Regions from separate parts of the Bacillus sp. JZ34 genome, predicted to be linked through region 2. Evidence: predicted binding sites of a transcription regulator. Region 2 holds the regulator's gene; the other holds the start of a gene.
What was found. The regulator LexA, encoded in region 2, represses DNA repair genes until DNA is damaged. The targets are predictions, from matches to a motif close to CGAACATATGTTCG.
Positions count from the first base shown of each region.

Region 1: the regulator LexA is predicted to act here: its motif matches at 2,116-2,129, upstream of ruvA (Holliday junction branch migration protein RuvA).

Region 1 is NZ_CP096403.1:1,388,721-1,392,135, forward strand. Features, by position in the region: gene M1D90_RS07005 (DinB family protein) at 1-108, shown strand, start outside; gene M1D90_RS07010 (small acid-soluble spore protein H) at 217-396, shown strand; gene M1D90_RS07015 (hypothetical protein) at 478-600, opposite strand; gene M1D90_RS07020 (protein kinase family protein) at 671-1,318, opposite strand; gene M1D90_RS07025 (intercompartmental signaling factor BofC) at 1,550-2,071, shown strand; gene ruvA (Holliday junction branch migration protein RuvA) at 2,195-2,800, shown strand; gene ruvB (Holliday junction branch migration DNA helicase RuvB) at 2,810-3,415, shown strand, end outside.
Region 2 is NZ_CP096403.1:2,364,597-2,368,011, reverse strand. Features, by position in the region: gene M1D90_RS11850 (hypothetical protein) at 1-20, shown strand, start outside; gene M1D90_RS11845 (thymidylate synthase) at 80-919, shown strand; gene M1D90_RS11840 (NucA/NucB deoxyribonuclease domain-containing protein) at 1,213-1,641, shown strand; gene lexA (transcriptional repressor LexA) at 1,840-2,463, opposite strand; gene yneA (cell division suppressor protein YneA) at 2,615-2,926, shown strand; gene M1D90_RS11825 (YneB family resolvase-like protein) at 2,945-3,415, shown strand, end outside.

The DNA.
Region 1 (3,415 bases), 980 kb from region 2:
CTGCTGCAGCTAGCGATCGGACACGAAATTCATCACAAAGGCAATCTGTTTGTTTATGTGCGTGAAATGGGACACACGGATCTGCCTTTGTACGTAAAGATTCATTGATTACGGGAGCCTGAAGATCACCCCTCCTTGAAAGAAAACCGGCTCAAAAGGAATACGAAAGCAGCCGGGTGTACACATTATGAGTAAAAGCAAAAGGAGGGTGTCAGCATGAATACGCATCGTGCCCAGGAAATCGTCGAATCACCCGACATGGTTGATGTTACTTATAACGGCAGGCCGATTTATATTCAGCATGTCAACGAACAAAATGAAACCGCAAGAATTTTTCCGCTCGGCCAGCCGGAGAACGAGCAGGAAGTACCGCTCGCAAATTTGAAAGAGCATTAAAAAGCAACCCCTTCAAATGAAGGGGTTTTGTATTTGTCTTATCACTCGGCCATCAAAAAAAACACCCGAAAGCCCGAGTGTTTAATTTATGATTTTTGCAAGTCCTCTTACTGCCAGCCTCAGCACATAAAACAACGGCTCAAGCAAATCAACGAGATAAAGATAATCCCATTTATCATCATTTCGTTTCTTCTTTTTCTTCAACAGCTGTTTCTCCCTTCCTGACTTTAATGGGGTTATTTCATATACGGACGCGCCTTCTTTAAGTTTCAAATTAGGGGTGAAATTTGTTTTTTCTGGCGGCCCATTGTTTCTGAAGCCAGTTTTTTTTATAAAGATAAGCGATCAATTCCATCCACAGCTTAGGAAGCCTTTGCGGGAAACGGCTTTTTTTATAAATGGTTTGATAGGCTGTTTTTAAGTCATCCCACTGTCTGCATTCTTTCGTCTGCAAAAACCTGGCCACATCGATGACTTTGATTGTCCCAGCCGGCGTCAGTATCAGGTTTCTGAGGTGGATATCGGATGGATTCAATCCTTTCCGCTTCGCATCGTTCAATGCGCGGTCGACCTCGCAGATCATGTCATCATCGATCGGAATGCCTTTGTTTAAACACTCATAAAAAGTGTATCCTTTAATATACTCCATTAAAATATATGATGGCCCTGTTTCATATATATCAGGATAATAATTCGAATCAGAAAGCTTTTTGTAAATCTCCGCTTCCCTTGCGGCAATGTTCTTAAATTCGGGAAAAAAGACTTTAAGAGCCATTTCCCTGCCCTCTTCAGTCAGCTTAAAAACGTATGCGCTCCTGCCTTTCCCGATCAACTCTAAGTCATCGGGTTTTTGGATAAGTTTATTGAACTTTTTTTTCGTATTATACTTTACGGCCTCTGCATAGGTTTGCGCCTTTTTCACGCCGAACTCACCTTCTTTTTAAGGGCTGGTCAAACGAAAAACTCTCTATAATGTTGTTTATACATGAGAACGAGGGGTTTTGCACCTTAAATGCTTTTGAGTTCTTCATATTGGTTTAAAAATGTAACATTCGTAAACCGGTTGTCATCTAATTGCTTTTTTAGATTAATTTTTAAAAGCGTTGGTCAAACTATGGATATGATCGTTAAGGCAAAAAAGAAGGTGATATTGATGAACAGCCAAAGCAAGTTCAAAATCGGTTTATTGCTTATTGGAAGTCTGCTGGCCGCGCTCAGCTTTCACCTGGAGGCCCTGGCCGAAAAGCCGGCTAAAGTTCAAATCCAGCTTGAAAAGGTTTATCTGGACGGGGACGTTGGAATCGAAAATAAAGTAGAGGCCGCTCGAACACTGGAAGACTTTAAAGCTGCTTATAAAGGGTGGCAGCTCATCGATCAGAAAAAGGGGTTTATTCTGTTTCGCAAACAGGTGGACGACATTTCTCCCCTCAGCAAAACAAACGGTTATATCGGAGTGACGGAAGACGGCGTGATTTCGACTTTTCACGGCCGCCCGGGCATATTATCAGAGCCGATTCAATCGTTTTTTCAGATTGATATAAAGCGCCTGGAAAGCCGGATGGCGGATGATTTGCGCAAAGGGATCCCATACCGCACGAAAAAGGAATTTGAACATGTCATTGAAGCCGTAAAATCATCCGGAAGCCAACATCATGTAAAAGATATGAAGACATGACGCTGTTATGTCTTTTTTCAGCTGCAGACAGAAGCCATTTTTAGCGAACATATGTTAACTTTTTCATTCTAGCTTTGCCTGTTTTGTGTTACAATGAAGAGCAGTCAAAGAGGTGAATGAACGTTGATCGAATTCGTAAAAGGGACGATTGATTATGTATCGCCCCAATATATTGTCATTGAAAACGGCGGGATCGGCTATCAGATCTTTACGCCAAATCCGTTTATTTATAAGAAAAACAGCAACGAAACAATCTATACATACCATTATGTAAGAGAAGATACGAATGCGCTGTACGGCTTTTCGACAAGGGAAGAAAAAATGCTGTTTACGAAAATGCTGAATGTTACGGGAATCGGCCCGAAAGGAGCGCTTGCGATCCTCGCTTCCGGCGATCCGGGAGCGGTGATTGAAGCGATCGAGAATGAGGATGAAGCGTTTCTCGTCAAGTTCCCCGGCGTAGGCAAAAAAACGGCAAGGCAGATCATCCTTGATCTGAAAGGGAAGCTTGCGGACGCCGTTCCTGAAATCGCGGCCGATCTGTTTAACCATGAAGAGCGGGAGCAAATTCATGAAGCGGAAACGGCTCTTGAGGAGGCGCTTGAAGCATTAAGAGCGCTCGGCTATTCCGACCGGGAAATTAAAAAAGTCCAGCCTCATTTGAAAAAGGAAGAGGCGCTTTCGACGGATCAATACGTTAAAAAAGCATTGCAAAAATTGTTAAAGTAAGGTGATATCATGGATGAGCGGCTTGTATCAAGTGAACTAGACAACCATGAATCAGCGATCGAGCAAAGTCTGCGTCCGCAAAGACTGGCTCAGTATATCGGCCAGGAAAAAGTGAAAGACAACCTCAAGGTATTCATTGAAGCTGCGAAAATGCGGGAAGAAACGCTTGACCATGTCTTGTTGTACGGGCCGCCGGGATTGGGAAAAACGACGCTCGCTGCGATCATCGCCAACGAAATGGGAGTCAATCTCAGAACGACGTCAGGTCCGGCGATCGAGCGCCCCGGCGATTTGGCGGCGATATTAACGGCTCTGGAGCCAGGTGACGTTTTATTTATTGACGAGATCCACCGTCTGCACCGTTCGATCGAAGAGGTGCTGTATCCTGCGATGGAAGATTTCTGCCTTGATATCGTGATCGGCAAAGGGCCGTCGGCGCGTTCTGTGAGGCTCGATCTTCCTCCTTTTACCCTTGTCGGCGCGACCACAAGGGTCGGGCTTTTAACCGCGCCTCTCAGGGACAGGTTCGGCGTTCTGTCAAGGCTTGAGTATTACACGCGTGACGAGCTTTCAGACATCGTGATCAGAACGGCGGAGCTGTTTGAGGTTGACATC
Region 2 (3,415 bases):
TTTATCAAACCCGCGCATGATCTTAAATCTTGAAAAAAACTCATTTTATACATATCATGTGGAAAGAGGAGAGGATAAGATGAGCCATTATGACCAGCAATACAATGCAATCATTCAAAAAATTATTGAATCAGGGATCTCCGATGAAGAATATCAGGTCCGGACGAAGTGGGATTCAGACGGAACGCCGGCTCATACGCTGAGCATCATGAGCGAAAAAATGCGGTTTGACAATTCGGAAGTGCCGATTTTGACGACGAAGAAGGTGGCGTGGAAAACGGCCATCAAAGAGCTGCTTTGGATCTGGCAGCTGAAATCCAATGATGTTCAAGTTTTGAACGATATGGGGGTTCATATTTGGGATCAATGGCGGCTTGAAGACGGCACAATCGGAGCAGCCTACGGCTATCAATTAGCGAAGAAAAACAGAACGGTTAACGGGCAGAAAGCCGATCAAGTGGATTATTTGCTCCATCAGTTAAAGCATAATCCGTCTTCACGCAGGCATTTGACCATGCTGTGGAATCCCGATGACTTGGACGGCATGGCCTTGACGCCCTGCGTCTATGAGACGCAATGGTATGTGAAAGAAGGAAAGCTCTCTTTGGAAGTAAGAGCGAGAAGCAATGACATGGCGCTTGGCAACCCGTTCAATGTGTTCCAATATAACGTCTTGCAGCGCATGATCGCCCAAGTCCTCGGTTATGAGCTGGGCGAATACATCTTCAATATCGGCGACTGTCACATCTATACCCGTCACATCGATAATTTAAACATTCAGATGAAACGCGAGCAATATGAAGCGCCGAAGCTGTGGATCAACCCGGACATCAAAAACTTTTATGACTTTACAATCGATGATTTTAAATTAATTGACTATAAGCACGGCGACAAGCTGACATTTGAAGTTGCCGTATAAACAGGCGGATTTTCCGCCTGTTTTTTTGTTGTGTGAATGAATCATTTTTAAAAAATACAACGATGAAAAAATTTGCATATCCGGCTGCCGCATGTTTCCTGACGGCAGCCGTGTATACGTTTAGAGCGGACGCAAAAAGCACATGCAGTTTTTCACGGGTATGCCCCGAGCATTTAACTTACGTTTATTTACACATTCTAAACGTCTTTTTCACAAAGAGCCCGAAAAGCAAAAACAATTCTCTCTTAATCTGTTAGTGACACCAGCATATACAAGAGGAGGTTGTTTTTGTCATGATCAAAAAATGGGCGGTTCATCTGCTGTTTTCCGCATTGGTGCTGCTTGGGCTTTCGGGAGGGGCTGCATATTCTCCTCAGCATGCCGAAGGCGCTGCAAGGTATGATGACGTATTGTATTTTCCGGCATCGCGCTATCCTGAAACAGGTGCTCATATAAGCGATGCGATCAAAGCGGGCCATTCAGATGTCTGCACAATTGAAAGATCTGGAGCGGATAAGCGCCGTCAGGAATCATTAAAGGGGATTCCGACTAAGCCGGGCTTTGACCGTGACGAATGGCCGATGGCCATGTGTGAAGAAGGGGGAAAAGGAGCGTCGGTCAGATATGTCAGCTCATCGGATAACCGCGGAGCCGGCTCCTGGGTCGGGAACAGGCTGAGCGATTACGCTGACGGGACGAGAATTTTGTTTATCGTTCGATAAAAGGGAGACAACGATAAATGTTTCCTCAAGGAAACATTTTTGTTGACAGGAAAACTTGTTTGGGGGATAATGGTAATGTAAGCATATGATCAATCCCTCTGTTTCAGGCTCGCATCCTTCATTTCCGTATGGATGTGAGCCTGTTTTTTCGTGCGAAAAAAAACCGCCGACCGGCGGTTTTGCTGATGAGTCCGTTTTTTAATGAACCGTGCGGAATACGCCAATGACTTTTCCGAGAATCGTCACATTCTGGAGGATGATCGGTTCCATCGTCGGGTTTTCCGGCTGAAGGCGGATATGGGTTTCTTCCTTGAAAAACCGCTTAACAGTCGCTTCGTCGTCTTCGGTCATCGCAACGACGATATCTCCGTTGTTTGCGGTATTCTGCTGTTTGACTATCACATAATCCTGATCAAGAATTCCGGCATCGATCATGCTTTCGCCCATGATCTCCAGCATAAAGACATGCTCATCCGGCGGCGCCAGGCGGTCTGGAAGCGGAAAGTATTCCTCAATGTTTTCGACTGCGGTAATCGGCGTACCGGCCGTCACCTTTCCGATGACCGGGACATTGACAACCTGGTTTTTTGGAATGTGAATTTCTTCCTCTGTATCGAGAATTTCGATCGCTCTCGGCTTCGTCGGATCCCTTCTGATCAATCCCTTCGTTTCAAGCCTTGCCAAGTGGCCGTGTACCGTTGAACTTGACGCCAGGCCGACCGCTTCTCCGATCTCCCTGACGGAAGGCGGATAGCCTTTGCGTTTCACTTCTTCTTTAATGAAACGCAAAATATCAAGTTGTCTTTTTGATAGCTTCGTCATTTTTTGCACCTCAAAACGTCGATTTTAGCTAGATTATAGCATGTTTTTCCTTTGAGTACAAACATAGGTTCGAAAAAAACGATTGACAGAAACATTTGTTCGTATGTATACTGAAATCATAAAACCGAACAAACATTCTGGGGTGATGGATATGAAAAGAGAATCATTGATTTTTGTCAGTCTGTTTACTGCTGTGATCAGCTGCTGTATTCTGTTTGTGTCTTTTGCCGGTAAAATCGAAGAAAGAAAGCAATATGTTAAAATAGAAGTGCAGGAAGGCGATACATTGTGGGAGCTGGCCGACCGGATCAAAGGCGGAAAACCCGCTGACAAACAAAAATTCATCGAATGGGTCGCCGATAAAAACAATCTGCCGACCTCCGTTATTAAACCGGGCGATGTTTTGGTCCTGCCGGTAGCCAAACAGCACTCCGATCAATATCAGCTTGCAGTTGTAGAATAAATGATTGAGGGGATTTCCATGAATGCGATTATTTACACCAGGGTAAGCACTGCGAAGGAGCAGCAGGAAACCTCATTAAAACGGCAGGCTGAAGAGCTCCAGTCGCTTGCCGCCGAGCACGGGATGAACGTCGTGAACGTCATTTCCGAACAGGCGAGCGGATATGAGATGGACCGCGACGGCGTCTTCGATCTGCTCGAGGAAATCAAAACATCAGACATTGACGCAGTTTTAATACAGGATGATACGCGACTTGGAAGAGGGAATGCCAAAATTGCCCTTCTTCACTGTTTATATAAAGAAGGCGTTCAAATCTACACGCTGGCTCACCGGGGAAAACTTGAGCTTTCCGAAGCGGATTCGATGGTTTTGGAGATTGTCGGCATTGTCGAAGAATACCAGCGGAAAATACATAACCTGAAAATTAAGCGGGGAATGAAGAAGGCGGTCGAAAACGGCTACCGCCCGGAGAGGAATCTGAAACACCGC